Regions from separate parts of the Gordonia sp. Z-3 genome, predicted to be linked through region 1. Evidence: riboswitches for the same ligand, from Rfam matches in the RefSeq annotation. Region 1 holds a riboswitch; the other holds the start of a gene.
The links. Region 1 has a riboswitch for S-adenosylmethionine ahead of VX037_RS10220 (bifunctional o-acetylhomoserine/o-acetylserine sulfhydrylase). Riboswitches for the same ligand answer to the same signal wherever they lie in the genome.
Positions count from the first base shown of each region.

Region 2: it holds a riboswitch for S-adenosylmethionine, as region 1 does, so the genes downstream of both, VX037_RS16540 (aminotransferase class V-fold PLP-dependent enzyme) here and VX037_RS10220 (bifunctional o-acetylhomoserine/o-acetylserine sulfhydrylase) in region 1, are expected to answer to the same signal.

Region 1 is NZ_JAZARS010000007.1:158,500-174,023, reverse strand. Features, by position in the region: gene VX037_RS10260 (error-prone DNA polymerase) at 1-490, shown strand, start outside; gene VX037_RS10255 (DUF167 domain-containing protein) at 528-755, shown strand; gene VX037_RS10250 (tRNA (cytidine(34)-2'-O)-methyltransferase) at 773-1,237, opposite strand; gene VX037_RS10245 (serine/threonine dehydratase) at 1,346-2,296, opposite strand; gene VX037_RS10240 (bifunctional methylenetetrahydrofolate dehydrogenase/methenyltetrahydrofolate cyclohydrolase) at 2,350-3,228, shown strand; gene VX037_RS10235 (DUF3017 domain-containing protein) at 3,225-3,572, shown strand; gene VX037_RS10230 (Hsp70 family protein) at 3,693-5,192, shown strand; gene metX (homoserine O-acetyltransferase MetX) at 5,231-6,379, opposite strand; gene VX037_RS10220 (bifunctional o-acetylhomoserine/o-acetylserine sulfhydrylase) at 6,455-7,783, opposite strand; SAM riboswitch class IV at 7,845-7,964, opposite strand; gene VX037_RS10215 (cutinase family protein) at 8,206-10,071, shown strand; gene VX037_RS10210 (MFS transporter) at 10,175-11,410, shown strand; gene bfr (bacterioferritin) at 11,368-11,853, opposite strand; gene VX037_RS10200 ((2Fe-2S)-binding protein) at 11,959-12,141, opposite strand; gene VX037_RS10195 (exodeoxyribonuclease III) at 12,256-13,092, shown strand; gene trpS (tryptophan--tRNA ligase) at 13,121-14,155, shown strand; gene VX037_RS10185 (YhjD/YihY/BrkB family envelope integrity protein) at 14,206-15,258, shown strand; gene VX037_RS10180 (D-alanyl-D-alanine carboxypeptidase family protein) at 15,262-15,524, opposite strand, start outside.
Region 2 is NZ_JAZARS010000014.1:34,677-50,200, reverse strand. Features, by position in the region: gene VX037_RS16600 (DUF456 domain-containing protein) at 1-310, shown strand, start outside; gene VX037_RS16595 (YoaK family protein) at 307-999, shown strand; gene VX037_RS16590 (ABC transporter ATP-binding protein) at 959-1,804, opposite strand; gene VX037_RS16585 (FecCD family ABC transporter permease) at 1,801-2,928, opposite strand; gene VX037_RS16580 (FecCD family ABC transporter permease) at 2,925-3,974, opposite strand; gene VX037_RS16575 (hypothetical protein) at 4,256-4,735, shown strand; gene VX037_RS16570 (FAD-dependent oxidoreductase) at 4,975-6,372, opposite strand; gene VX037_RS16565 (ABC transporter substrate-binding protein) at 6,526-7,557, opposite strand; gene VX037_RS16560 (Rv0361 family membrane protein) at 7,660-8,166, shown strand; gene VX037_RS16555 (rhodanese-like domain-containing protein) at 8,163-8,576, shown strand; gene VX037_RS16550 (O-succinylhomoserine sulfhydrylase) at 8,573-9,772, shown strand; gene VX037_RS16545 (isochorismate synthase) at 9,913-11,016, opposite strand; SAM riboswitch class IV at 11,106-11,219, shown strand; gene VX037_RS16540 (aminotransferase class V-fold PLP-dependent enzyme) at 11,234-12,526, shown strand; gene alc (allantoicase) at 12,599-13,582, opposite strand; gene VX037_RS16530 (MarR family winged helix-turn-helix transcriptional regulator) at 13,754-14,254, shown strand; gene VX037_RS16525 (MDR family MFS transporter) at 14,251-15,524, shown strand, end outside.

The DNA of each region.
Region 1 (15,524 bases):
GGCCGGGGCGGCCGCGACGGTCCGCTCGGATCAACTGCCACTCGAGGCGGCTGCCCCCACGCCGACGCTTCCGGGGCTTTCGGATGTGGAACTCGCGGCCACCGACGCGTGGGCCACCGGGATCACCCCGACGTCGTATCCGACCCAGTTCCTGCGGCCGCGGTTGGCGGCGATGGGCGTGATCCCCGCGGATGGTCTTTTGACGGTCGCCGACGGTTCGCGCGTCCTGGTGGCCGGTGCGGTGACTCATCGACAGCGTCCGGCCACCGCGTCCGGCGTGACGTTCATCAACCTGGAGGACGAAACCGGAATGGTCAATGTGGTGTGCTCGGTCGGGCTGTGGACGCGGCACCGGAATCTGGCACACTCGGCCTCGGCGTTGCTGATCCGGGGCACCGTGCAGAATGCCGAGGGGGCGGTGACGGTGGTGGCAGAGCGTTTGCAGCGCTTGGATCTTCGAGTGGGAACACGTTCGCGTGACTGGCACTGACACATACTGGCCCGAGGATGGAAGTAGGGAAACCGTCATGGGGAAACAGATCGTGGTGACCGTGAAGCCGGGCAGCCGCAAAGGGCCGTTGGTGGAGACGAATCCGGCGGGATCGATGACCGTCTACGTGCGCGAGCCGGCAGCGGAGGGACGGGCCAACAAGGCGGTCGCCGAGATCCTCGCCGACCATCTCAGGGTGCCCAAAAGTCGCATCGCACTCGTGGGCGGCGCGACATCGCGCACCAAACGGTTCCGCATCGACTGAGGTGCGCGCCGCGTCCCTCACACCGCGCCGGTGAACCCGTTCTGCCGCCAGGCCTCGTACACGACGATGCTGGCGGCGTTGGCCAGGTTGTGCGACCGACGACCGTCGAGCATCGGAATCCGCAGACGGTCGGTGATCTGCGGTTGGTCGAGGACGTCGTCGGACAGGCCGGTCGGCTCGGGACCGAACAGCAACACGTCGCCGGGCCGATAGTCGACGTCGGTGTGATAGCGCGAGGTGTGGGCGGTGAATGCGAACACCCGTTCCGGCTGCAGCGTCTCCCATGCCGCCGTCAGATCGGGATGTACTGTCACGGTCGCCATCTCGTGGTAGTCGAGTCCGGCTCGTTTCACCTGTGCATCGGACATGTCGAATCCCAGCGGCTCGATGAGGTGCAACTCGCACCCCGTGTTGGCGGCCAGCCGGATCGCGTTGCCGGTATTCGGCGGAATGCACGGCTGATAGAACATGATGCGGAACATGATCGGCGAGTCTAGCCAGTGTCGCGAGTCCAGAACTTCTGGCCGCAGCTTCTGCTTCCGGTCGCAGTTTAGGCCCCAAGCCGGAACCCGGAACTGCGGCCAAAACGGTTACGGGTCGAGCGTGAAGGGGGTGTTGGCGCCGCAGAGGACCACGCACAGTGTGGTGTCTGGTGCGGCGGTGACCTGGCCGGTGCAGATGGCGGCGACCGCAGACGCGGTGCCGTGTTCCACCAGGATCCGGTAGTCGGTCCACAGCATCCGACGAGCCGCGATCAGGTCGGCATCCGACACCGTCACGCTGGTCACCTCGCGGCCGGCGATCGTGGCCCAGCAGATGTCGCCGAGGCGGGTGGCACCCAGGGAATCGGCCGCGACACTGTCCAGCTCCACCGGTACCGGTCGGCCGGCGTCGATGGCCTGGTGCAGACACGACGCCCCGATCGGTTCGACCCCGACCATCCGGTCACCGGGTCCCGTCGCGGCGGTCATGCCGCCGAGCAGTCCGCCCCCACCGACACAGACCACGCAGGTCAGCGGACCGTCCACGTCCTCGGCGAGCTCGAGACCGATGGTCCCGGCACCGGCAACGATGTCGGGCAGGTCATAGGCGTGCAGTGCCGGCGCACCGGAGCGCCGGATCATCTGCGCAGCCGCGTCGGCCGCGTCCTGGTAGCGCCGACCGATCAAATGAACATCAGCGCCCAACGCTCGCAGCCGCTCCACTTTCACCGTCGGCGCGGTCTCGGGGATTACAACGGTGCAGCGGCAACCGGCGATCCGGCCCGCCCAGGCCGCGCCGATCGCGGCATTGCCGCCCGAGGCCACCAGCACGCCGGCATCGTCGAGTCGTCCATCGTTTGCGGCATGCAGGACCGCGTTGAGGCTGCCGCGCGCCTTGAAGCACCCGCCGAGCTGCAGATACTCCAGCTTGATGACCACCTCGACGGGCCCGTCCACCGTGGGCAGTGCAGTTCGAAGCGTCGGCGTGCGCCGCAGATGCCCCGCGATCCGGTCTTGTGCCGCGATGACATCGGCTCGGGTCACGGCGTCGTTCGACATCGGATGAGTGTCCACGTCCGGTCACGCTAGTCGGAGTGGAACAATGGTCTCCCGTGACCGCGATACGACTAGACGGCAAGGCCACTCGCGACGAGATCTTCACCGACCTCGGAGCCCGCGTGGAGAAGTTGCGGGCCGCCGGCATCACCCCGGGCCTCGGCACGGTCCTCGTCGGTGACCACCCCGGATCGCAGTCGTATGTGAAGGGCAAGCACTCCGACTGCGCGCGGATCGGGGTGGCCTCGATCCGCAAGGACCTGCCGGCGGACGCGACAACCGAGGAACTCAACGCGGCCATCGACGATCTCAACGCCGATCCGGCATGTACCGGCTACATCGTGCAGTTGCCCTTGCCGCGGCACCTCGACGAGAACGCGGCACTCGAGCGGATCGATCCCGACAAGGACGCCGACGGTCTGCATCCCATCAACCTCGGGCGACTGGTTCTCGGCAAGGAGGCGACGCTGCCGTGTACGCCGCGCGGCGTCGTGCATCTGCTGCGGCGATACGACATCCCGATCGCCGGGGCGCGGGTCACCGTGATCGGGCGCGGCGTCACCATCGGTCGCCCGATCGGGCTGTTGCTGACCCGCCGCAGTGAGAACGCCACTGTCACGCTCTGTCACACCGGCACGCGTGACCTCGCGGCGGAAGTTGCCCGCGCCGACATCGTCGTGGCCGCCGCCGGCGTGCCGCACCTGATCACCGCGGACATGGTGAAGCCGGGTGCCGCCGTCATCGACGTGGGCGTCAGCCGCACGGATGCCGGACTCACCGGCGATGTGGCTCCCGACGTATGGGAGGTGGCCGGACACGTGTCGCCCAACCCCGGTGGCGTCGGGCCGCTGACTCGCGCGTTTTTGCTGGTCAATGTGGTGGAACGGGCAGAGGCGCAGCTGGCCGAACGGGCCCGGGTGGGAACGTCGGGGTGACGCCGGCCGACCGGGACCCTACGGCCCGCGGCTCCGTCACCAGGGTCCGGCGTGGCCGCAACGCAGCGCGGTTGCGCCGCTACCTGGTGCAGATTCCGTACTTCGTCGTGTTGCTCGGTCTGCTCGCCGCAGCGGTGCTCGTGTTGTTCGACCGCTGGCGTCGCGGCGCTTTCGTCTTCGGGTCGGTCTTGCTGCTCGGTGCCGTGTTACGTGCCTTCATTCCAACCTCAAGAGTGGGATTGTTGCAGGTCAGAAGTAAATTCTTTGACGTCGCCGTGATGGCGTCGGTGGGCTCGCTGATCTTGTGGCTGGCGACGTCCATCGATCCGTTGGGCACAGATTGATTACAATAGAGATCAACATGTGACCTGACGGCCCCCGACCGGGGACAACACAGCTGGAGAAAACGCATCACTTCGACGATCACCACCGACGACTCGACCACCGCCGACACCTACACGTCGATGGGTGTGTCCGCAGGCGAGGGCATGATCCATTTCGTCCTGCTCACCCGCGACGACGTGGGTCGCAACGTGGTCGACACCCGGGTCATCGACATCGATCGAAGCGACGGCCTCGACATGGCGGGTCGCGTGAACGCCGGCATTGACCTCATGCTCACCGCTGCCCGGGACGCCGGTCGGCGTGTCGGACCCATCGGCGTTGCAGCGCGCACCGCCAAGCAGCGGCGCGATCTGGCCTCGCGGGGCAGCGGTCCGCGTCGTCAGATCCATCTCGTCGACGAGGGCGACGCTGTGGTGGCCTATCTGTCGGCAAGCGGGCGAATCGACCGCTACGCGTCGGTCGTGGTGGCCGATTGCGGTGATACGGGGATGTCGCTCTACACCGTGGATCCGTCCTCGCAACGCATCTCGGCGCCGATGCGCTCGCGTGCGCTGGCCGGCCGTGACGTGGACCGGGCGCTCGTGGCCGAGCTGACCGCTGAAGACACCCACCGCGACAGTCACCTGGCGCGCGGCCGTCGCAGCGCACTCCTCGCGGCCTGCCGCGCCGCCAAAGAAGAGGTCACTCCGCACGGTGACGATTCGGTCGTGCTGGCCGAAGGCCGCGGTCATCCTCGCCTCACCAGCGCCGTGATGGAGCGGGCTCTCGCTCCGATGGTCGCCGAGGCCCGTGCGGTGATCACGCGCTATCTGTCCGAGAGTGCGGTGCGTGACGCCCGCCCGGAAGCCGTCGTGCTGGTCGGTGGCATCGCGAATCTGCCGGCCGTGCGTGCCATGCTCGACACGGCCCGCGTCGAGGTGGTGGTGCCCGACGCCCCGGAACTCGCGGCATCGGTCGGCGCGGCGATTGCGGCCCGGGCACAAACCTCGGCGGCAACCTCGCGATTGGCGTTCATCGGTGGGCGGCGCAACCGGGAATGGCTCTCGGCCACTCCGCTGGCGGTGGTGGGGGCGATCCTCGCGGCTGCGACGATGACGATCTATGCGGTGAGTTCATCGTTGGCGGGTCACAACGCCCCGGCGCCGTCACCGATACCGCCGGTCGCCACATCCATCGAGTCGGAGACGTCCACGACGACCGCCCAGACGTCGAGCACCACCACCGCCGCCGCACCGGCGCCGCGGACCCCGCAGCTCCAACCTGAACCGATGGTGCCGACGACGCAGCAGCCGCAACCGCGGTGGGACGAATCGCCGGGATGGGCGACCACGGAACTGCCGCCGACCGCAGAGTCGGGCCCCGCCACGTCGACACCGACACGCACGCTGCTGCCGTATCCGCTGCCGTCGTTGCCGTGGCCGCCGGGCACCCGCCCCACCCCGACCCTGCCGGAGTTCATCCCACCGGGACTGCTGCCGCAGTCGTCCACGCAGGCGCCACCCGCAGCACCGGTGACGCCGACCACGACGACGCCGGCACCGCGGCGCGCGGCTCCGGAGGATGCGGCGCCGGTGTCCACGACCACACCGACCACGACAACGCCGACCCCGGTCCGGTAGCGCCGATCAGGCCGACCGCCATCGGGTCGGGTCGGGTCTCAGGTTCGGGCGATCTCTGCCGTGCGCTTGAGAAGGTCACTGATCGCGTCGAATTCGGTCAGGAAACCGTCGTGACCGTTGTCGGAGTGCAGCACCTGCAGACCCCCGACGCAGTTGCCGAGTTGCTCGGCGAGTTCTTCCTGCAGCCGTATCGGATACAGGCGGTCCGACGCGATCCCACCGACGATCACCGGAACCTGGCAGGCACCCAGGACGTCCTCGACGCGGCCCCGGTTGCGGCCGACGTCGTGATGGTTGAGCACCTCGCTGAGTACGACGTAGCTGCCGGCGTCGAAGCGTTGGGTCAGCTTGTCCGCCTGATGCTGCAGGTAACTGTCGGCGGAGTAGCGACCACCGTGCAGGGGTTGTTCGTCGGCCTGGGGATGGTTGGCGAAGCGACGATCGAGTTCCACCTCACCCCGATAGGTGAGATGGGCGATCCGCCGGGCCACACCCAGTCCGGCGGTGGGAGCACGGCCCGTGCGGTGATAATCGCCGTTCTGCCATGCGGGATCAGCCTGGATCGCGGCGATCTGAGTGGTCTGGGTGCCGATCTGATCGGCAGTCGCCCGGGCCCCGACCGCGAGCACCAGTGCGCTGCGCACCATCTCCGGATATTCGATGGCCCACTCGAGCGCCCGCGCGCCGCCCATCGACCCGCCGACCACCGAGCCGATTCCGGTGATCCCCAGGTGATCCATCAGGATTCGTTCGGCGCGAACCTGATCGAGCACCGTGATCTGCGGAAAGCGAGAGCCCCACGGCCGCCCGTCCGGGGCCGGCGATGCAGGTCCGGTGGAGCCGCGACATCCGCCGAGCACGTTGGCCGAGATGACACACCATTCGTCGGTGTCGATGGCGAGTCCGGGGCCGATCAGCCCGTCCCACCATCCAGCGGTCGGGTGCTCGTCGTCGGCGGGGCCGGTGACGTGTGAGTCACCGGTCAGCGCGTGCAGGGTGAGGATGACGTTGTCGCGGGTGGGCGACAATGTCCCCCAGCGCTGGAAGGCCAGGGTGACATCGTCGAGCCGTTGGCCGTTGTCGAGAGATACCGCACCGATGCGGACACTGGACATCGCCCCGTCCGGCATCTGCTCCCAGTCGGGGCGATCAGCGGGCTGGGTTTGCGGTTCGATACTCACCGACACAATTCACTCACTCTTCGTCACACTCGATAGTCGACGCATTGGCCTGTTGTCACATGAATGCTGTTGTCCCACACATCACTTGGCAGCAGCAAACCCCAGTTCCAGGTCGGTGATGATGTCGTCGATGCCCTCGATACCCACTGCCAGCCGCACCAGACCAGGGGTGACGCCGGCGTCGATCTGCTCCTGCGGGGCCAGTTGGCTGTGGGTGGTGGAGGCGGGGTGGATCACCAGTGATCGCACATCACCGATATTGGCCACGTGACTGTGCAACGTCAGTGCGTCCACGAACTTCTTACCCGCATCCACGCCGCCGGTGATCTCGAAACTGACGATGGCGCCCTGCCCCTTCGGCAGTAGCTTCTGGGCGCGGTCGTACCAGGGCGACGACGACAGACCCGCGTAGGCGACCGACTCCACCTGCGCGTGCCCCTCCAGGAAATCGGCCACGCGACGTGCGTTGCTCACGTGGCGTTCGATGCGCAGACTCAGCGTCTCCAGTCCCTGCGCCAACAGGAAAGCGTTGAACGGAGAGATCGCCGCGCCGGTGTCGCGTAGCCACTGGACCCTGGCCTTCAGGGCGAACGCCGGGGCGCCGAGGTCGGCGAACACGGCGCCGTGATAGCTGGGGTCCGGTGTAGTGAAGCCCGGGAAGAGATCGACGCCGTCGCGCTGTACCCGCCAGTCGAAGGTACCGCCGTCCACGATGACACCGCCGATCGCGGTGCCGTGGCCGCCGATGTACTTGGTGGCCGAATGCACCACGATGTCCGCGCCGTGGGCGAGTGGGTTCAGCAGGTAGGGCGTCGCGACCGTGTTGTCGACGATCAGCGGGAGGCTGTTCCGGTGTGCGACCTCGGCGATGCCTTCGATGTCGAGGATCTCGTTGTTCGGATTGGAGATGGTCTCACCGAACACTGCCCGGGTGTTGTCCTTGATGGCCGCCTGCCAGGAGTCCAGATCCTCGGAATCATCGACGAAGGACACCTCGATGCCGAGCTTGGGCAACGTGTAGTGGAACAGGTTGAATGTGCCGCCGTAGAGCCGTGGGCTGGAGACCACGTGGCCACCGGTCTCGACGATGTTCAAGATGGAATACGTCTCGGCGGCCTGACCCGACGCGAGCAGGAGAGCGGCGACGCCACCTTCGAGTGCAGCGATTCGCTGTTCCACCGCATCCTGGGTCGGGTTCATCATCCGGGTGTAGATGTTGCCCGGTTCGGCGAGCCCGAAGAGGTTCGCGGCGTGTTGGGTGTCGTTGAAGACGTACGACGTCGTCTGGTACACGGGCAATGCCCGTGCGTTGGTGGTGGGATCCGCCGTCTGCCCGGCGTGGATCTGTTTGGTCTCGAAGCTCCAGTTCGCCGTGGGGTCGACGGCGTCGGAGCCAGTGGCGTCAGACATGACCATGTCCTACTTTCTGCGGTCGGCAGGGTGCGACGACCCTGGTGGGGTCCGACCTTCGGACCCGCGCTTGCCTCGGAACGCATCCGCATTCCTCAACCCGGTCATCACCCGGAGCACCCCACCGCGGTTGGAGGGTTGCCGATCAGCGAGCCGGGGCTTGACGCTGATGCTCATGACCTGGCGTCAAGGATATAGCACGCCCCTGCGCGACTGAGAACCGTGTTGTTCGCGGTGATCGGAACACGCCTGGATCGGCAGGTCACAAAATGAGAACAACTGTCGTCCGAAAGGATGAACTTCGGCCGCAGTGCGACTGAAACCCCAGGTGAGAGTCGTTAGTCTAACGAACGATGATGCGGTCTTTGAGATCGCGGATCTAGGCTGTCGCCAGCCCAGGCCCTGCGACGAGAAGAGATCTGATGCCTGCTCGGTGCCGTTCGGCACACCGGATGACGGTCGTGCTCGTTGCCATGGCGGGTGCTCTCGCGGTGGCTGCCGCGTACTGCCTTCCGGCTGGCGTGGCCCGGGCGGATTCGGACGACGACTACGACTGTGGTGCGGGCGCCGTGATCATCGTCGGCGGGACGAATGACCCGGACGCGGCGAACATGATCGGCGTCAAGCAACGGTTCAGCGGCACCGGAATCGATGACACGCCCGGGACCGCCGACGACTCGCGCTACGCGGACGCTCCCTACAAAGTGATCAACGCCGACTATCCGACGACGCTGTGGCCGCTCGGCGCCGCGGGCTATGACGACAGCGTGACGCAGGGCAACGCTGCGACGAAGCAGGCGATCGCGCGCTACCAGTATCACTGTGACACGCCGGTGGTGGTCGCCGGCTACTCGCAGGGTGCGCGGGTGGCCGGCGACGTCCTCTCCGACATCGGCAACGACCGCGACGACAAGGTCGTGCTGCTCGACGAGCACGGGAACCCGGAGCTCGACGACGAGGGCGAACCGATCGTCGTCGACATCAGTACCGACGGCCTGTCCGGCGAGCTCTACGCCGATCCCCGGCGGGTGGGGGACAAGACCGGCCGTGGCATCGAACTCTCACTGATCGGCGTGATCCCCGGACTCACCATGAGCGGCGCCCGAGAGGGCCATGGCAACCGGGGTTTCGGGGAGCTCGAGGACGCGGTGGTCTCGGTTTGCGTCGAGGGCGACCCCATCTGCGACCTGCCCGACCCGCTATACGACCCCATCGGGACCGTCGACGGCCTGGTCGGCTATTTCACCAAGCACGGTCTGTACAACTGGCAGATGTATCGCGATCCCACCGAACCGGTATGGAACACGGGACGCGCGGTCGATTGCGGAGCCGACCAAACCGACTGCATCGCCGAGGCGGACTCGGCCATCATCGGCGTCATCCGCGATGGTGCCGAGACGATCGGGCTCGACGGTACGAGGATCCGCGATGTCCTCGCCGATCGGTGGACCGTCGATCTGCCCTATGGGATCGAGCTGTCCAACCTGCAACCGGTGGTCCGCGTCGTCCAGGACGTCCTGCCGCCGCTGCCGAACGTCGGCTACGGCGGCTATCTTCCCGATCTGTTGGTGTTCGAGAAGATCCTCAATGGAGTGGTCGAACGGGCACCCGACGATGTCAAGGAGGGCGTCGCCGCCCTGGCCGCCAGCGCCAAGAGCATCGTGCTGATCCCCGCCAACTTCGTGAAGTACTGGGCCGGCGAGATCATCGGACCGCTGCCGACCCGCAGCACGGTCGTGGGTCCGCACGTCACGGAAGAGAGCGCCGACGATGCGCCCCGACAGGTCACCTTCTTGCGTGCGATGTCGCAGGTGACGGACATCGAGTCCGAGGCGGTGGGCCCCGAACGCCCGACGCCCTCGGAGTCCGGGGCCGTTACGTCGGCAGTGGCACCTGACTCGGGGCCTGAATCGTCACCGAGCGCTACGCCACCGAACGCTACGCCACCGAGCTGGCCGACGACGGCCGGCAGCTCGACGGCCACCTCGGTCCGCCGCACGCCGACGAGTCCGTCCACGACGGCCGACACTTCGCCCCCGTCGTCTCCGACGACACCGCCCGCCTCCTCGTCGGGCACGGCTTCCTCGACGGCCGAGGTGCCGGCACCGATCGAGACGGACACGTCCGACCCGGACACCCCGACCGCGGAGAACACCGATCAAGACGACGGCGAGGGCGACAGCAGAACCGAGCCCGGCCCCGCGACGGGCGTGACCGGCACCGGATCGGGCTCCGGCTCGTCCAAGGTCGATACGTCGGACGGCGACAGTCCGGAGGACGACGAGTAGCCGCGCACCCGTGTGAACGAACTCACGCCCGGCTCGGGGAATCACGTCCGGGGAGGCCGTGGTTGGTGACGGAGTGTCTTCAGCCCCTGCCGATTCCGCAGCCCTGACCGTCGCCGACCGCGCGCCGGTTCCCCCGTCGGTGCGGCGGTGGGCCATCATCGCGCTGGCACTGGGCGGCTTCGGGATCGGTACCACCGAGTTCGTGGCGATGGGATTGTTGCCCAACATCGCCGGCACCCTGGGGATCAGTGAGCCCACCGCCGGTCACGTCATCTCGGCGTATGCCCTCGGGGTGGTGGTCGGAGCCCCGTTGATCGCTGCGCTCACTGCCCGCGTCCCGCGCCGGACCTTGCTCATCGGTCTCATGGTCGCGTTCACCGTCGGCAACCTCGTGACGGTGCTGGCACCGAGTTACGGCCTGTTGATGGCCGCGCGCTCTGTCGCCGGTCTGCCGCACGGCGCCTACTTCGGGGTGGCGGCTCTGGTCGCCGCGCACCTGGCCGGCCCGCGTGATCGTGCCAAGGCAGTGGGCAAGGTGATGCTCGGGTTGTCGGTGGCCAATGTCGCGGGTGTGCCGATGGCCACCTGGCTCGGTGAATCGCTGGGTTGGCGTTCGGCGTTCGCACTGGTGGTGGTCATCGGTCTGGCGACGATCGTGGCGCTGATGCGCAGCCTTCCGCCGCTGGCCGACATGCGGGTGACCAATCCCATGACCGAATTGGGCGCACTGGCCCGGCCGCAGGTGTGGTTCACCCTGCTGATCGGCGTGGTCGGGTTCGGCGGCATGTTCGCCTACTACACGTACTTGAACTCGGCGCTGACCACGGTGGCGGGTGTGCCGGTGTCGCTCGTACCGGTGGCGATGATGCTGTTCGGACTCGGCATGGTCAGCGGCAACATCGTCGGCGGCATTCTCGCCGACCGCAGCGTCCCGTTCGGCATCCTCGCCGGCCTCATCGCCACCTCGGTGTCCCTGGCGCTGTTCGCTTTGACCCTGCAGAACGCCTGGGCGGCAATGATCCTGAGCTACGCCATCGGTCTGTCGGGGGCATCGACGATCCCCGCACTACAGACCCGGCTGATGGACGTGGCCGACGACGCGCAGACGTTGGCGGCGGCGCTGAATCACTCCGCACTCAACATCGCCAATGCGGCAGGCGCCTGGCTGGGCGGCCTCGTCATCGCCGCGGGGCACGGATACCGGGCGCCGTCGATGATGGGTGCGGGGCTGGCGGTCGCGGGGATCGCGGTGTTGGGCTTGGCGCTGTTCACCGGGCGACGCCGCGGGCCCCGACCTCAGTCGATGGTCGGGGGTGTGGCGACCGTCTTGGACAGGTAGAGCTGTTCGCCGATGCGGTCCATCAGCTCGAGCTGGGTCTCGAGATAGTCGATGTGGTGTTCTTCGTCGGCAAGGATGTCCTCGAGGATCTTCGCGCTGGTGATGTCGCCCTTCGAGCGACACATCGTGGCGCCCGGGCGGAGCCGTTCGACGACCTCCATCTCGATGGCCAGGTCGGACTCGAACTGCTCGCGCAGCGTCTGACCGATGCGCAGGGGAAGGATCTTCTGATAATTCGGCAGCGCCTCGAGGAACAGGATGCGATCGGTGAGGATCTCCGCGTGCTGCATCTCCTCGATGGACTCGGCGCGGGTTTTGCTCGCGATCTCGGTGAGGCCCCAGTTGGCCTGCATCTTGGAATGCAGGAAATACTGGTTGATGGCGGTCAGCTCGCTGGTGAGCTGTTCGTTGAGCAGTGCGATCACTTCGTCGTCGCCGCGCATGACCGTTCCTCCGTTCACAGTGGTGAGATGAACGTAGCACGCCGAAAAGCCCCACGTTCGGCATCTGAACGTGAGGTTGTGGATTCGGCCGTCACACGACGGTGATCATGCTGCGGTGGTCGCGGTGGCGGTCCTTTCGGAGACGATCTGTGCGAGTCGCTCGAGGCATGTGCCGCAACCTTCACCGGCGCCGCATCGTTCGCCGATGGCGTCCACGGACATGGCGCCCGCTGAGCAGTGCTCGTGGACTTCGTCCTCGGTCACTGCGCGGCATATGCAAACGAACATCGGTTTCACCTCGAATCGGATCAGTTAGGCAAGGATTACATAAAGCGCTACCCATGGCAAGGGTTGCCTTACCTTTGGTACGGACGCACCAATTTCGCCGGTACCCTCGTGGCCGTGTCACTTGCCATCACCACTGTCAACGTCAACGGAATCCGCGCGGCCGTGAAACACCGTTCGGAACGCAACCGCGGCCTGCATGCCTGGCTGGCCGGCACCGAGTCGGACATCGTGCTGATGCAGGAGATCCGAGCCGATGCCGAGCAGGCCCACGAGGCGTTGGCGCCGGCGCTTGCCGACGGTTGGCAACTGGAGATGAGCGACTCGGTCGTCAAGGGGCACGCCGGTGTGGGCATTCTCAGCCGCCTGCCGATCGAGGCGGTTCGCGTCGGCTTCGGTGATACCGAGTTCGATCCCACCGGCCGATACCTCGAGGCCGATCTCGACGGGCCGTTGGGTCCGATGACCGTCGCCAGTGTGTATCTGCCGAAGGGTGCGGCGGCGACGTCGGAACCCAAGGATGTGCAGAAGTACGACGAGAAGGTCCGATTTCTCGATGGCTTCGGTCGACACCTCGACCGGTTGGCGCGTCGGCAGCGCCATGTGGTGATCGGCGGTGACTGGAACATCGCGCACTCCGAGGCCGACATCAAGAACTGGAAAGGCAATCGCAAGAGTCCGGGCTTTCTGCCCCACGAGCGTTCCTGGGTCGGCGATCGGCTGGGTGCGGGATGGTCGGATGTGATGCGCGAGCTGACACCTGGGCAGGCGGGTCCGTATACGTGGTGGTCGTGGCGCGGCAAGGCCTTCGACAACGACTCGGGGTGGCGCATCGATTACCAGCTGGCCAATCGACGACTGGCCCGGCATGCGGTCAAGACATGGGTGGACCGCGCCGACGCCTATGACCTGCGCTGGTCGGATCATGCACCGATGACCGTCGTCTACGACTGACCCGAGGTCGTCTGAGACACTGGACGTCATGAGCAGTGACGTCCCAGGGTCAGGCGCCGCGCGGCCGCGCGTGTTGTCGGGTATCCAGCCGACCAGTGATTCCTTCCATCTCGGCAACTACCTCGGTGCCGTTCGGCAATGGGTTGCGCTGCAGGACGATTTCGAAGCCTTCTACTTCATCCCGGACATGCATGCCATCACCGTCGCCTATGAGCCCGCGGTACTGGCCGAGCGGACCCGGCGCAGCGTCGCCCAGTTGCTGGCGGTCGGCGTGGACCCGGCGCGGTCCACGATCTACGTGCAGTCCCACATTCCCGAGATCGCGCAGTTGACCTGGGTGCTGTCCTGCATCACCGGTTTCGGTGAGGCCAGCCGGATGACGCAGTTCAAGGACAAGTCGGCCAAGCAGGGTGTCGACGCCGCCGGCGTCGGGCTGTTCACCTATCCGATTCTGATGGCCGCCGACATCCTGGCCTTCGACGTCGACCGCGTGCCGGTCGGCGAGGATCAGCGTCAGCACCTCGAACTTGCGCGAAACCTCGCGCAGCGCTTCAACTCTCGTTTCGGCAAGGTCCTCAAGGTGCCCGAGGCGCATATCGTGCGCGAATTCGCCAAGATCTACGACCTGCAGAACCCGACCGCGAAGATGAGCAAGTCGGCGGAGTCCGACCGCGGCCTGATCAATCTGCTCGACGAGCCCAAGCGCTCGGCGAAGAAGATCCGCTCCGCGGTCACCGACACCGACACCGAGATCCGGTTCGATCCGGACACCAAGCCCGGGGTGAGCAACCTGCTGACCATCCAGTCGGCGCTCGGTGGTACTCCGGTGGATGTCCTGGTCGACAAGTATCAGGGCAAGGGATACGGCGATCTCAAGGTCGACACCGCCGACGTGCTGACCGAGTTCGTGACCCCGCTACGGGGCCGGGTGGCCGAGTACATGGACGATCCGGCCGAACTCGACGCGATCCTCGCGAGCGGCGCCGAACGCGCGCGGTCGGTCGCTTCGGCGACACTTGCGGCCGTCTATGACAAAGTGGGTTTCCTGGCACCCGGCGGGTGATCAGTCACCGACCGGGCTGACCCCGCAACCCGACCGAGGAGGCGGCGCAGGTGAGTTCGGTGGTTGATTCGGCCAAAGGGGCCGTGGAGCGTGCGAAGAGCGGATTCGCCGCCGCCCGGGAGAGATGGACCTGGCTCGAACACCTCATCCAGACGGTGCAGCGCTACAACGATCGCCGGGGCAACCTCTACGCTGCTTCGATCAGCTTCAACGGCATCTTGGCGTTGGTCCCGATCGTGATGGTGGTTTTCGCGATCGCCGGTTTCGTTCTGGCCAGTCAGCCCGACCTGCTCGACGACCTGCAACGGGCCGTGGTGGAGAACATGCCCGAAGGGCTGGGCGATCAGGTCAGCGATCTCATCGACTCCGCGGTCGACCAACGCGCCGCTGTCGGCATCGTCGGTCTGGTCGGCGCCGCGTTCACCGGCATCGGTTGGATCTCCGGGGTGCGCACCGGCATGACCGAGATGTGGGGCGGACGAGTCAACCGCAACCCGGTGATGTCCAAGGTGTGGGATCTGGTGACCTTCGCCCTGCTGGGCATCGCCTTCGCGGGGACGATGGCGATCACCGCGCTGGGGAACTCGGGGCTGACCACCGAGGTTCTGTCCTGGGTCGGTCTCGACGACGCGGCGTGGGCGCCGGCCGTCGTTCGCACGGTTGCGATCGTGGTGTCGGTATTGGCGAGTTGGTTGCTGTTCACCTTCGTGATGTCGCGACTTCCCCTGGTGCAGCTACCATTTCGCAACACGATGAAGGCCGGTCTGCTCACCGCGATCGCCTTCGAGATCGTCAAGACGGTCGGCGGCATATACTTGGAGTCGGTGCTGAACGGGCCCGCCGGAGTGACGTTCGGTCCCATCATCGGCCTGCTGGTCTTCGCGTACCTGGCCTCGCGGATCGTGTTGTACGCCGCCGCCTGGTGTGCCACCGACGTGGCCAACGAGCCGTATCAGGTGACCGAGGAGGACGAGACACCGGCGCCGGTGCTGGTGTCGCCGAACTATCAGGTCAGCCCGGCACCGCGACCGACGACGCTGGTGGCGGTGGCGGGGATCGGTGCTGCCGCAAGCGCCGTCGTCGGTTGGCTGATGCGACGCTGAGCATCACCTTTTGGCGAACAGGCGTATCGCGAGGAGCGCCAACAGCACTGCCACGAGCGCGGCAACGAGACCGATCAGGATGCGGACCGACCAGCCTGCCGGATGGTCGGGTCCGGTCGCGGTGACCGTCCGCGGCGATGCGGTCGGGGTGGTGGTCGGAGTGGACGTTCGTGTCCCAGTGGCGGCAGAGTCGGCCACGGGGGTTGTCAGCGTGCCGATCTCGACGTTCGCAGGTGACCGGAATCCGTAGTCGAACAAAGCTTTCG
Region 2 (15,524 bases), on a different contig from region 1:
CGTCATCGGTGAAGTGGTCAAGTATCTGGTCGCCGGGCGGTCGTTGAAGGCCTCCGGTGTGCCGAACACCACCATCGCCGTCGGCGGGGTCCTCGGCATCATCGGGTTTTTCGTGATCCCGGTGATCGGACTGTTCATCGGCTTCGTCGTCGGCGCCATGATCGCCGAGCTGGTCCGCACCCGAAGCGCTCAGGCCGCCTGGCGGGGCACCGTGTCGTCGGCGAAGGCCGCGGCCATCACCATCGGCATCGAGTTGTTCGCCGCATTGCTCGGCACCGCGATCTGGCTTGTCGGGGCAGGGATCTGGTGACCCGGCCGGCTGCGGGGATCATCTCTGCCGCAACGCTGCTGCTGGTCGCCGGATTCGTCGACGCCATCGCCTTCATCTACCTGCAGGCAAACTTCGTGTCCTTCATGTCCGGCAACACCACCGTGATGGGTGTGTCGCCCAGCCTGGGGCACTGGTCAGATGTGGGGATATGCGCCGGGCTGATCGCGCTGTTCTTCGCCGGTGTGTTCGTGGGCTCGGTCATCAACCGCACCCGCCGACGCCCCCGGGAATGGCTGCTGTGGACGGTGACGGGCACCATGGCTCTGGGTGCCACAGTTGCCGACCTGCAACCGGATTCGTCGGGACAAGGCGTCGCCGGGGCGGGCGTGACCGGCATGCTGGTGGTGGCGGTCGCGACCGGCATGATCAATGCGATCTTCGAACGGGACGCCGCGGTGCCCTACGGACTCACCTACGTCACCGGCACATTGGTACGTTCGGCTCGGCAACTCGCCGATACGGTGGTGACGCGCGGGGATCACACCGACGCTCCGCGTCGGGCGTGGCTGAAATCGCTGGGAATGTGGTCGCTGCTCGCCGTCGGCGCCGTCGGCGGGGGCTACGGCTTCCGATGGTTGACGTTGGCCGCGTTGTGGATTCCGGTAGTCGCACTGCTCGTCATGGCGCTCACGACCGCACTGGCGCGTGTCGTGAACCGAGCGGGATGATCATCGGCCCACCGGCGACCGGGTCCTCCATCACGTGGGCCTGGAGACCGAAGGCGTCCTCGAGGAGGTCGGCGGTGACGACGTCGTCGGGTCGACCCTGCGCGACGATCTGTCCCGCCCGCATCACGAACAGTGAATCGCTGTAGCGGGCAGCGAGATTGAGGTCGTGCAGCACCATCACCACGGTCTTGCCGTGCTCGGTGCGCAACGTGTGTACCAAATCGAGGATCTCCACGGAGTGCGCGAGATCGAGGTAGGTGGTCGGCTCGTCGAGCAACAGCAGATCGGTCTCCTGGGCCAGCGTCAGCGCGATCCACACCCGCTGTCGTTGTCCGCCGGACAACGCGTCGATGGGGCGGTCGGCCAGATCGGCGGTCTCGGTCTGCGCCAACGCCCGAGCCACCGCGGCTTCGTCCGCCGCGGTCGCCTGCTGATACCACCGCTGGTGCGGATGACGGCCGCGGATGACCAGGTCGGCGACGGTCAGACCTTCGGGCGCAACGGGATTCTGCGGCAGCAGACCCAGCGCGCGGGCCACCGATTTCGGCCGCATCCGGTTGATGTCCTCGCCGTCGAGGTAGACAGTGCCGGCGCGGGGCGGCAACAACCGCGACAACGCACGCAGCAACGTCGACTTCCCACATCCGTTGGGACCGATGATCGTGGTGATCTGGGCGTCGGGGATGGCGATGTCCAGATCGGTGATGACCGTCCGCTCGTCGTAGGCGACGCTGAGCCCTTCTGCACGCAGTCGACATTGCCCGTTGTTCGGGGAGGTGACGTCGGTGCCGAAACCGTTGGTCATACGGTGGCCTTTCGGGACATGGTGATCATGAGGTAGATGAGGAACGGTCCGCCGATCGCGGCGGTGACAATGCCCACCGGCAGGTTGCCGGGCAGCACCGTTCGGCACAGCAGGTCGCCGCCGAGGACCAGCATCGCGCCGATCAGTCCGGACGCCAGGGGCGTCGGCTGCGACGATCCGGTGAGTCGCAGGGCGATCTGCGGTGCGAGCAGCGCGACGAACGCGATCGGTCCGGCCGCCGACACGCACAGCGCGGTGACGAACACCGCGACCAGCAGCACCACTGCGGTGACCCGGCCGGCGTTCACACCGAGCCCGCGGGCGATCTCGGGTCCGAGGCCCAGCACACCGATCGGGCGCGACAACCCGAGCACCATGGTCACACCGACAGCCACCGCGATCAGCGACGGCCACACGTCGGTCCACGTCGCCTGCGACACCGACCCCACCAGCCAGGTCTGTGCGCGTGCGGCGTCGGCGATCTGCGCGCGGGTCAACATGTAGCTGGTGAGCGCCTGCAGCATCCAGGTGACGCCCACGCCGATGATGACCAGCCGGAACGGGTCGATCCCCGAATTCGCCCGCCGCCCCGGCCAGGCCAGGATGTACATTGCGATCGCCGTCGCGAAACCGCCGAGCAGGGCTGCCGTCGGGATGCCGAGGCCAGCGAGCCAGGCGCCCCAGCTGGTCGAGAACGCGATGGCCGCCACCGCGGCTGCGCTCGCCCCGGCAGTGATGCCGAGGATGTCGGGGGTCGCCAGCGGGTTGCGGGCGATCCGCTGGGTCAACGCGCCGGCCATGCCGAAGCCGAAGCCCACCAGCAGGGAGACGAGCGCGCGGGGCAGCGAGACGTCGAAGACCACCACGTTCTCGATGCGGGTTCCGCCGCCGAGCAGGACGCGCGCGACATCGAACGGCCCCATCGGGTAATCGCTGACACCGACGCTGAGCAGGAACAGCAGCACGGTGATCGCGGCGCCCACGAATCCCACCGTCAGCATGCGCGGCCGAATCACCCACGACGACGGTCCGATCCGCACAACGCGCCGGGTGGCCCGCCGCTGACCGGCGGTGGTCTGGTCGGGTTCGGGGGCCGGCGGCTGCGGCGCGACGTCGACGGTCATACGCTCACCAACTTCCGTCGACGCACCAGCGCGATCAGGAACGGTGCCCCGACCAGCGCGAGCACCACACCGACCTGGATCTCGCCGGGCCGGGCGATGACGCGGCCCAGGATGTCACACACCAAGATGAGGATCGCACCGAGCAACGCCGAGTAGGGCACTATCCAGCGATAGTCGGGGCCGACGATCGCGCGGGAGATGTGCGGGACCACCAGGCCGAGGAAGACGATGGGGCCGCAGGCGGCCGTCGCGGCACCGATGAGCAGCGTGATGGTGAGGATGCCGACGGATCGGATCAACACCACCCGCGAGCCCAGCGCCTTGGTCATGTCCTCGCCGAGGCTGAGCACGTTGAGGAAGTAGCCGCTGCCCAGCGCCAGGATCAGTCCGAGGACGATGAACGGCAGACTCGCCGAGAACACGTCGAGGCCGCGGCCGGTGGTGGCGCCGACGTTCCAGAACCGCCAGGCATCCAACGTGACGCTGTCGGTGAGCACGATTCCCGAAGTGATGGCGAGTAGCAGCGCCGACAGTCCGGTGCCGGCCAGCACCAGTGTCAGCGGGCTCGCACCGGACAATGCGGACAGGCCGAACACCGCACTCGCGGCAATCAGGGCGCCCAGCAGACCGAAGGCCATGTAGGCGATCGGACTCTGGATGCCGAGCACGTAGACGCCGACCACCACCGCGCACGCCGCGCCGGCGTTCACTCCCAACATGCCGGGATCGGCGAGCGGGTTGCGGGTGTGGCCCTGGGCCAGCGCGCCGGCCGCGCCGATCGCGAGGCCCACGATCAGGCCGAGCACCGTACGCGGGAAACGGAGGTCCCAGACGATGCCGTACACGTCGTCGGCGCCGGGCGGGGGAGTGGGCGATTCCAGCACCAGCCACGGCACCCCGTGGAAGTCGGCGAGGGCCAGATGTGGCCAGCCGCCGGCCTGGATCGCGTCGAGAACCTCGCTCAAGCCGAGTTGGCGGGTGCCGATGGCGACCGACGCGAGCAGCGCCACCACGAGAACCGCGGTGAGCAGCACAATCCCGGTCATTCGACGCACAAAGGGTTACCTTACCAACCTTTCCCGCCCCCGATGTCAGGGCCAAACGTTCCAATATCCGTTGTATAACGAATCACGCTCATGACTGTGAAGATGCTGAGCAGTGCGTAACGATTCGGCAGGCGCGGGCCGATAGTCACACCACACGTCGCAGAGACAACACGTCGCACGGACGTTGCGTCGACAGGCGCAACTCGTCGAGAAGTCGAAGCAATCGAGAAGTCGAAGCAATCGAGAAGACAACAGTCGAGAAGACAACAGAGGAGAGGGCGATGAGAGCATCACTCAAGCGTGCGGGGGCAGCCGTGCTGGCCACGGTCGGCATCGCGGCAGGTTCGCTGGCAGGCACTGCGCCGGCACAGGCCGCGACTCCGGGTGATCTGCAGATCCTGGGAGGCATCGAATGCCATTTCGGTCAGTGGGGCCAGCCGTGGAATCAGGCCTGGTACATGTACCGCTGGATGACGGTCCGCAACATCGGTGACACCACCATGCACAACGTCATCCTCAACGAGATCAACGGCGCGTCGGTGCGCGTCAAGGAACTCAAGCCGGGTGAGTCGATGTCCAAGTGGAACGGTAACCGCTGGGTCCGTCCGATCGAGACCCGTTGGTTCGGCTGCTTCCCGTCGTCGATCTCCGGCTTCACCTTCGCCAACGAGGCCGAGAACCTGACCAACAACTTCGGCTACTGGCAGAACTTCCGCCGGATGGACAACCCGGGCCAGCAGACCCCGCCCACCGGTAGCTAGGTCTCCCGCCGTCGGCGCTGGGTAGCGCCGACGGCACCCGGTTTCGCGCCGACAGAACCCGGTTTCGCGCCGACAGAACCCGGTTTCGCGCCGACAGAACCCAAAAAATCACCGAGAGAACCACGGTCTGTGATGACCGGCCCGCGAACTTGTGCGGGTGGGTTCTCTCGGTGATTTTTTGGGTTCTGTCGGCTGCCGTGCTGAGCGCGTTGGCGAGGTGACTCGCCAACGCTCGGGACTCAGCTGGAGGGGCGGGCGACCTTGTCGGGCTCGCTGGCGGCGAGCATGTCCTCGCGCTCGACGACCTTGACGCGTTCGCGGCCTTCGGCGGCGCCCAGGGCGCGCTCGTGCTCGTCGAGGCGGTACCAGCCGTCCCAGGTAGTGAACGGGATGCTCTTGGCCTCGAGGATCTCGATGAGGGCGTCCTCGGACGGACGGCTCGGCGAGAGCAGAGCGCCGTTGGTCATGTCCTCGAGAATGCAGTCGACGGTTTCGTTGGCGTCGCCCTTCGTGTGACCGATCAGGCCGACCGGGCCGCGTTTGACCCAGCCGGTGGTGTAGATGCCGGTGAGTTGGCTGCCCTCGTCGAACACGCGTCCGGCCTCGTTCGGGATCACGCCTGCCTGGTGGTCGAACGGGATCTGCGGCAGGTTGTCCGACAGGTAGCCGACAGCACGGTAGACCGCGCCGATCTCCCAGTCGGTGTGCTTGCCGGTCGGCTTGACGTTGCCGGTGCCGTCGAGCTGGGTGCGCTCGGTGCGCAGGCCGACGACCTTGCCGTCCTCGCCGAGGATCTCCACCGGATTCTCAAAGAAGTGCAGGTAGAGCTTGTGGATCGCGCCCTGCTTGGGGTCGCGGATGGCGTAGTTCTCGATGATCGTGGCGACCTGGTCGGTGATCTTGGACCCGCGGCGGGCCACTGCCGAACCCTCGTCGTACTCGATGTCCTCGGGTGCGACGATGACCTCGATGTTCGGGGAGTGGTCGAGTTCCTTGAGTTCGAGCGGGGTGAACTTCGCCTGCGCCGGTCCGCGACGCCCGAACACGTGCACCTCGACGGCCTTGTTGGCCTTGAGGCCCTCGTAGACGTTGGCGGGGATCTCGGTGGGCAGCAGTTCGTCGCCGGTCTTGGCCAGCACGCGCGCGACGTCGAGGGCGACGTTGCCGACACCGATGACGGCGACCTTCTCCTGATCCAGCGGCCAGGTGCGCGGGAAGTCGGGGTGCCCGTCGTACCAGGCGACGAACTGGGCGGCGCCGTAGCTGCCCTCGAGGTCGATGCCGGGGATGCCCAACGCGCGGTCGTCGGTGGCGCCGGTGGAGAAGATCACCGCGTCGTAGAGGTCACGGAGTTCTTCCAGTGTGATGTCGGTGCCGTAGTCGACGTTGCCGATCAGGCGGACCTGCGGCTTGTCGAGCACCTTGTGCAGCGCCGTGATGATGCCCTTGATACGCGGATGATCCGGTGCCACGCCGTAACGGATCAGACCGAATGGTGCGGGCATGCGCTCGAACAGGTCGATACTGACGCCTCGGTCCTTGGCGGTGTCGGACTTCATCAACGCGTCGGCGGCGTAGATCCCGGCGGGACCTGCACCGACGATGGCAACCCGCAACGGGCGGCTGGTGTCACTCATGGAATAGGTGCTTTCCGTGGCTCTCTCGGTGACTTCCGGTGAAGAAGTCGGTGGCGGTGGCCGCTGACGCGGCGCCTATCCCTTCTACGGTAGGCGCTGATCGTCGTCGGCCAAAATCTCTTGTGAGGTAAACCTCACCTGTGTCCTCGGTGGTCAGCGCTGTGCGGCCGCCGAGATCGGCTCGACAGCCTGCTCGGCCACCCACGGGATGGTGAGCACAGTGGGCACCGACATCGCACTGCCCACCTGCTGATCGAGGTAGACCACGCGGCCCTTGGTAACCACCGGTAGCCGCGACCAGGCCGGATCGTTGCGCAGACGATCGTTGGCGCCGTCCCAGTCGACCGCGACCACGACGTCCACGTCGTTGAGCATGGACATGTTCTCGGCGGAGATCGAACCGTAGAAGCCGTTGGTGATGGCCGGTTGCAGTGACTCCGGAAACGTGAGCCCGTAGTCGGTGAGGGTCTGCCCGCGGCCGTCGGAGCCGGCATAGATCGACAGACCGCCGTCGGGCGAGGCCGTGACCACCACGCCGGTCTTGCCCGCGAATTCGGGATGCTGTTCGCGGATGTCGGCCAGGAATCCCTGTGTCTCGTCGATCTTGGCCTGCGCCTGTTCGGGTAGTCCCACGGCGCGACCGATCTGGGTCGTCTGCACGTCCCACGGCACCTGCCAATCGGGGTACTCGGCGGGGCGGGTGATGGTGGGTACCGCCTTCGACAGAATGTCGTATTGCTCCCGGGTCGGCGCGGCGCCGACGGCGGTGACCAGCTCCGGATCGGTCTGCAGGGCCAGCGGGATCTGACTGCCGAACTCTGCGGCGGCCTGCGGCAGGATCACCGGCTCCGCGTCGCCGAGCAGGTCGGCGTTCCAGGGTGTGCTGCGCTGGGTCGGATCGGCGAACGGCGCGATCGTCGTCGGTGTGATGCCCAATGCCAGCAAGGTGTCGGCGTCGCCCACACCCATCGCCGCGACGCGAGAAGGCTGCTCGGTGATGGTGGTGGCGCCGTACTCGTGGTCGATGGTCACCGGTAGGGCGCCGGGATCGGCGGCCGGCATCGACGACGATACGGCGGCGTCCTCATCGGGTGCGCTGCACGCCCCGACCGACAGCGCCGCGACGGCCACGAGTGACGTGATCGCGATCCGCACCGTGCGGGGGAGTGATCGATGTGCCTTCATGGGAGCCCTCACGTCGATTGGGTTGGGTACCCTAGCCTAACCGCCTGTGGCGGGCCGGTGCCGCGGCCAGGGGGTCTGACGACGGTCGATAGACTGCGCGCCATGGCCAAGCGTGCGGGTGATCAGGATCGTTCGGAGTCCGGTGGACCTTCCGACGGTCAGGCGACGCCCGCGCCGACCTGGAAGGCGGCGTGGCCGTTCCTGGTGGCCCTGGGTGTGGTGGCCATCGCCGCGATCGGCATCGGCATCTCGTATCTGATCCGTCCCGCCGACGACCGGATGAGTACCGAAGCGCACATCCAGCATGCGGTCAACGATGCGTACACCGCTCGCAACGAGTTGGATTACACGCGCTACCGGGAGGCCACATGCGCTGCGGAACTCGCCTCCGACACCTTCCCGGACAAGGACACATTCGTCGAGCAGAACCGGGTCTCGTTCGAGGAGAACGGGCAGATCGTGATCCCGGAGATCGCCGACATCACCGTGAACGGTGACCGGGCGACCGCACAGGTACATTGGCATTTCGACGAGACGCCGGACTCAGAACAGGTCACGGATGTGGTCGTGGTGCGAGAAGACGGGGACTGGAAGGTGTGTACGTCGTGAGCTACGCGGGTGACCTCACGCCCCTGGAGGCGTGGAAGAAACTGGAGAACGACCCCAAGTCGGTGCTGGTGGACTGCCGCACCCGGGCCGAGTGGGCGTTTGTGGGTGTGCCGGATCTCGAGGTCATCGGTAAGAAGACGGTGTTCATCGAGTGGAACACCTTCCCGGACGGCCGCCACAATGATGCGTTCGTCTCGCAGTTGCGCGATGCGGGAATCGCCGATGACGACGAGGTGATCTTCATCTGCCGGTCCGGACATCGGTCCATCGGGGCGGCCGAGGCCGCGACCGCAGACGGGGTCGGCAAGGCCTACAACGTGCTCGACGGCTTCGAAGGTGGGCTGGACTCCGACGACCATCGCGGCAACGCGGGCTGGCGGGCGCAGAACCTCCCCTGGCGGCAGTCGTGAGCCGGCAACTGCCCGAAGGTGTTTCGGCCGACACGCTGGCGGTGCGCGCCGGCCTCGACCGGTCGGGTTTCTTCGAGACCTCCGAGGCGCTGTATCTGACCAGTGGTTACGTCTACGACTCGGCGGAGGCCGCCGAACGCGCGTTCACCGGTGAGGACGAGCGCTTCGTCTACTCCCGCTACGGCAACCCCACAGTCGAGATGTTCCAGGAACGTCTGCGCCAGATCGAAGGTGCGCAAGCGTGTTTCGCCACCGCCAGCGGAATGGCCGCCGTGTTCGTCGCGCTCGGTGCGCTGCTGAAGGCCGGTGACCGCCTGGTGGCCGCACGCAGCCTGTTCGGCTCGTGCTTCGTGGTGTGCAACGAGATCCTGCCCCGTTGGGGTGTGGAGACGGTGTTCGTCGACGGCGAGGACCTCGACCAGTGGCGCGATGCGCTGTCGACGCCCACCACGGCGGTGTTCTTCGAGACCCCGTCCAACCCCATGCAGACCCTCGTCGACGTCGCGGCAGTGACCGAGCTGGCCCATGCCGCCGGCGCGAAGGTGGTGCTGGACAACGTGTTCGCCACCCCGCTGCTGCAGCGCGGACTCGACATGGGTGCCGACGTCATCGTCTACTCCGGGACCAAACACATCGACGGCCAGGGACGCGTGATGGGCGGTGCGGTACTCGGCGAGCAGGAGTACATCGACGGCCCGGTGCAGACCCTGATGCGCCACACCGGGCCGGCATTGAGTCCGTTCAACGCCTGGACGATGCTCAAGGGCCTCGAGACGATGCGGTTGCGGTTGGACGCCTCGGTCGCCTCGGCGTTGCGGATCGCCGAGTTCCTGGAGGCCGATCCACGGGTGGCGTGGGTCAAATATCCCTTCCTGCAGTCTCATCCGCAGTACGAACTCGCCAAGGCGCAGATGTCGGGCGGCGGCACCGTGGTGACCTTCGAGATCGCCGACCGCGACGGCGTCGGTGGCAAGAAGCGGGCCTTCGAGGTGCTCAACGGCCTACGGGTCATCGACATCTCGAATAATCTCGGCGACTCGAAGTCGCTGATCACCCACCCGGCCACCACTACCCATCGTGCGATGGGTCCGGAAGGTCGAGCCGCCATCGGCGTCACCGACTCGGTGGTGCGGCTTTCGGTAGGGCTCGAGGGCGTCGACGACCTGATCGCGGATCTCGATCGGGCGCTGGGGTAAGGAAGTCGGCGGCCTGATCTCGATACGGCCCTCGGCTAGCGCCTCGGACCTACTCGATCACCGGAGAGTCAGCCCAACCGCTGGGCGACGTATCGAGGAGCGACGAACCCTCCTCCGGGTTGTGGGCGATCAGGAAGTCGTCAGGCATGCGCTATACCCAATGCGTTGAGGACGGTCGCGAGTTTGGCGGTGGTCTCGTCGAGTTCGTCCTGTGGGTCGGACTGGGCCACGATCCCGCCGCCGGCCCAGGTGCGCAGACTGTGGCGATCTGCGGCAAGCTGCAGGCATCGGATGGTGACCATCCACTCGCCGTCGCCGGCGTCGTCGCACCAGCCGACCGCGCCCCCGTATAACCCGCGTGGGTCTTCGACATCGCGGATCAACTGGGCGGCAACATCACTCGGTGTGCCACAGACCGCGGGGGTGGGACTGAGCAGCGCCGCGAGATCCAGCGCGGTGACCGACGGATCACGCAGCGTCGCGCGGATGGGTGTCGCCAGGTGCCAGATCTCGCCCGTGGAGCGGACCTCGGGGGTCGACGGTGCATCCAGATCCGAACTCAACGGGGCGAGCCGGTCGCGGAGGTAATCGACGACGAAGCGGTGCTCGGCGAGGTCTTTCGACGACGACGCGAGTGCCTTGGCGGCCGCACGGTCCGTGGTAGGGTCGGCGGATCGGCGTGCCGAGCCTGCGTACGGTCGGCAGGTGACGACCTGACCCGTCTTGCGCAACAACACTTCCGGGCTCGAGCCGAGTAGCCACGAATCGTCGCCGATGACGGCCCCTACGTCCACGGCGAAGGCGTTGTGGTCGACATTGCCGCCCGCGAGTGCGGCAAGCAGATCGGTGACCTCAACCGGCTGCCCGATCACGATGTCGACGGCGCGGGCGAGGACCACCTTGTCGACCACGCCGTCGGCGATCTGTTTGATGGCTGCGACCACCCGGTCGCGGTGGGTTCGTGGATCGGGGTGGGCCGTCATGGACACAACCTCGCGCGGTGTCGGCGGCACCGGCGTCAGCGGTGCGGCGTCCACATCGAGGACTTTTGGTTCGACGAGCGTCGCATTGTCGGCTGGGTCGAAAGGGATTGCCCCGGTGATGGCCCGAACGTCACCCGTGGAGAGGGCTGCGCGGGCGGCGGCGGTGTCGGTGAACGCACGCCGACGACCACGGGCGCGGACGGTGCCGTGGGGTCGGGACAGCACGAACACCTCGCGGTCGTCGCCGTCGGAAGTGGACATGACCTCACGGTACCGGCGCGGCTCGCCGGGTTTCGCGCACGCTGATCGGAAATTGACTCGTCCGGGGCCGATGGGCGACTGTTGATGCGGGTCATGAGTGCCAGTGACAAGCCCCGGCTCGCTGGCCGGCAACCCTCCTCCGCGGTGGGGTGCTCCGGGTGACGACCCGGCTGTGGTCGAGGTGGCCACGGCAAGTGCGGATTCCCTAGGAGCGTTCATGTCCACTGTGCTGTCAGACCCATTCATCACGTCACTCGCGGCTGCGCCGCTGCCCGCGTGCCCGCAGCCGACCCCGATCCCGCCGCTGGCCGAGGTCGTCGGCGCCACCGCGCACGTTCCTCTGTGCTCAGGCGGGTCGGTGCGCTATGTGAACCTCGACTACGCGGCCAGTGCGCCGGCGCTGGCCGCGGTGGCCGGCGCCGTGCAGGCCGCGCTCGGCCAGTACGCGAGCGTCCATCGGGGTGCCGGACATCATTCGCAGGTCACCACCGTCAGGTACGAGTCGGCCCGCGAGTCGGTACGAGCCTTCGTGCGCGGACGGATCGACGACGCCGTGGTGTTCACTCGCGGCACCACCGACGCGATCAATCTGGCCGCCCGGGCCACCCGCGGCGATGTCGTCGTCCTGGATATCGAGCACCACGCGAATCTGTTGCCGTGGACGGCCCGCGAGCGCACCGGGGGCTCGCGGGTGGTGCGGGCGCGGTCGACTATCGAGGGCACCCTGGCTGCACTGGAGGCGGAGTTGGCGGCGGCGCCGGCTGCGTTGCTGGCGGTGACCGCGGCGTCCAATGTGACCGGTGAAGTGCTGCCGATCGGCCGGCTCGCCGCGCTGGCCCACCGACACGGCGCCCGCATCCTGGTCGATGCAGCCCAGCTCGTCGCGCACCGGCCGGTGTCGATGGTCAGCCACGGTATCGACTACCTCGTGTTCTCCGGACACAAGCTTTACGCGCCGTTCGGCGCCGGGGTGCTGATCGGCCGGGCGGACTGGCTCGACGCGGCCGACCCGTACCTCGCCGGCGGCGGTGCGTCGGCGGCAGTCACCCTCGACGACGCAGCGTCGGCGAGTGTCGAATGGCGCAGCGGCGCAGCTCGACACGAAGCGGGATCACCGAACGTGCTGGGCGCCATCGCGATCGCGGCGGCCTGCGAGGCGTTGGCCGGCATCGGCTTCGAGACCATTGGTACGCATGAGGCGGAGCTGTTGGGTCGCCTCGACGCCGGACTGGCCGGGATCGCCGGCGTCGAGCTGCTGCGGATCTTCGACGACTCGACCGACCGGGTCGGTATAGCCGGGTTCGTCGTGGACGGTCACGCGCCCCGTGAAGTCGCCGAACATCTCAGTGACACAGCGGGAATCGGCGTGCGCGACGGAAAGTTCTGCGCACATCCGCTGCTGCAACGGCTCGGCTTTCCCGATGGTGCGGTGCGCGCGAGCTTCGGCCTGGGGACCGGCGCAGACGACATCAACCGTTTGGTGGAGGCGCTGCACCGATTGCAGGCCTGACACATCCGCGCACCGAGCGCGCATCCGCGCACGTCTCGACATGCGCGGATGCGCGATAGATGCGCGCGAAGCTCAGGCCTCGCCACGCTCCCACTGCTCGACGAGCTCGGCCTCCGCATCGTCGGTCAATGTGCCGTACAGCTTGAACCGCGCCATCCCACCGTCGGGGTAGATGTCCATGCGCGCCTCGGTCATCGGACGATCGAGGTCGATGACGAAGCGATGGCGGGTGTCGGGCTGCAGCTCGGTGCGGGGCAGGACCTCGAACCACTCGCCGTTCTCGCCGTCGCGACCCCGGACCGTCGCCGCGCCGGGAGCGTTGCCGAGGAAGTAGCTGGTGTCGAGTTCGACGAGGCTGACCTGGCCGCGCCCGGCCAGCCGGACCTGGACCCAGTCGTTGCCGTCGTCGCGGCGCCGCGAGGTCTCCCAGCCCTCGCCCATGTTGCGGGCGCGTCCGGGCATCAGCAGATTGTTGGGGGAGCTGTAGAACATGTTGGAGCAGGCCGTGATCAGGCCACCGTTCTCCAGTGCGGCGAGATCGAAGTGGCCGTAGCGGAAGAAGTGCGGGTTGGGCACTCCGCGACCGTGCACGCGGAAGCGGGCCACGCCGCCGTCGGGATGCATCGTCAGTCGCACGTGCGTGAACCGGTTCTTCGCATCGACCTTGAACGGGTTGCGGGTGTCACCCTCGGCGGGGGACTTGTCGACGATCGTGACCCACTCGACGTCGTTGAGTAGTTGATCGACCGAGACGACGCCTTCCACTGCGGCGGCCTCCACCGAGATGTGCGGTGGATAGTTGCCCTTGAACCACGACGTGTCGACCACCACGCCGTAGATGACGCCGGGCGCGCCGAGTCGGACGATCGCCTGGTCGACCCCGCTCTGCCGCCGTCGCCGGGTCTCCCAGCCGTCGTAGACCTGGCCTTTGTGACCGAACGTGGCCGGCTGGTACTGCGCCGCCGGCGTCTTGATGAGGTTCTGCGCCTCGGCGAATAGGTCGTCGTTGGTCCAGACCACCGCGCCCCCGAGATCGCGAAGGGCGAGATCGGGCATGGAGGTGAAATGCGGACGGTTGCCCGATGTGGGAGGCGGCTGAGGAGTCACGTTTTCTGATCGTAGGTAACGGTTTGCCTTCCCACGAATCCGCGCGCATACTTGCGTCCAGCAACTAATTGCAGTTCGCAACTAATTGCAAAGGGAAAGTAAAGAACTCGAGGAGGCGTGATGCTCGACCAGGGAGCTCTCGACGAGCTGTTCGACACTCTCGCCCGATACATCCGCATCCGCGACCGTGCGGCACACACCACGTTCAAGACACCGGACGGCGAGTTCGAGTCGGCCGCCTTCAAGTCGCTCTTCCACCTGGCCCGCCAGCCCATGCGGTCACGGGAACTCGCCGAGAGCCTCAACGCCGACCCGTCGACGGTGAGTCGCTATGTGGCCCAACTCGTCGATCTCGGCCTGGTACGCCGCGAAGCCGACCCCGACGACGGTCGCGCCACCCAGCTCGTGATCACCGACGACGGCCGAGCCCGCGTCGAGGCGATGCGGACGGTGCGTCGTACAGCCATGGACAACGCCATGTCGGACTGGAGTGACGACGAACTGCGCACCCTGGTCGGTTTGCTCGGCAGGTTCGTCGACGCCGCCGAGTCCGTGATCGCACCCCCATGCGCCAAGACGGGATCCGGCTCGCTCGAAGCGCTTGTGAAAGGACAGAAATGACAGAATCCACGGCCACGGCCCGCGACGACGACGTCGCCGGCGCCGGGTTGAGTCACCGTCAGATCCTGACGGTGCTGGCCGGCCTGATGAGCGCGATGTTCCTGGCCGCGCTGGACCAGACGATCGTGTCGACATCGATCCGGACCATCGCCGACGACCTCAACGGTTACGACATGCAGGCCTGGGCGACGACCGCCTACCTGGTGACGGCGACCATCGTCACACCGCTGTACGGCAAGTTGTCGGACATGTACGGCCGCAAGCCGTTCTTCATGGTGGCCATCTCGATCTTCGTGATCGGATCGTTCCTGTGCAGCATCGCGACGTCGATGTACGAACTCGCGGCCTTCCGTGCCTTCCAAGGCCTCGGCGCCGGTGGCCTGATGACGCTGGCATTGACCACCATCGGTGACATCGTGCCGCCGCGTGAGCGTGCCAAGTACCAGGGCTACTTCCTGGCGGTGTTCGGTACCTCCAGCGTCCTGGGTCCGGTGCTCGGTGGTCTCTTCGCCGGACAGTCGTCGATCCTGTTCGTCACCGGCTGGCGCTGGGTCTTCCTGGTGAACGTGCCGATCGGGATTGCCGCGCTGGTGCTGATCTACAAGGTCCTCAACTACGACCAGCAGAAGGGACAGGGTGGCCGCACAGACTATTGGGGCGCCACCGCCCTGGCCATCGCCGTCGCGCCGCTGCTCATCGTCGCCGAGCAGGGCCGCGAATGGGGCTGGACCTCCGGAGCTGCCTGGCTGTGTTACGTGGTGGGCGTCGTCGGCATCGCCGCCTTCATCTGGATCGAGAACCGGATGGGCGACGAGGCGCTGATCCCGCTACGGGTGTTCCGGAACCCGATCTTCTCGCAGGGTATCGGGATCTCGGTGATCGTCGGTGCCGCGATGTTCGGCGGCATCTCGATGTTGCCGCAGTACTACCAGGTGCTGCGTGGATCGAGTCCGATGGTCGCCGGCCTGCAGATGTTGCCGATGGTGCTGGGCCTGATGACCGGTTCGATCCTGTCCGGTCAGCTGATCTCGCGCACTGGGCGGTACAAGATCTTCCCGATCATCGGTTCGGTGCTCATCACCGTCGGTGCATTCCTGATGCACCTCGTCGGCGTGGACACCCCGTTGTATCTGGTGATGCTCATCGCCGCGCTGATCGGCTTCGGCCTGGGCAACCTGATGCAGCCGATCATGCTGGCGATGCAGAACATCCTGCCGCCCAAGGACATGGGCCTGTCGACGGGCACCGCGACCTTTTTCCGCCAGATCGG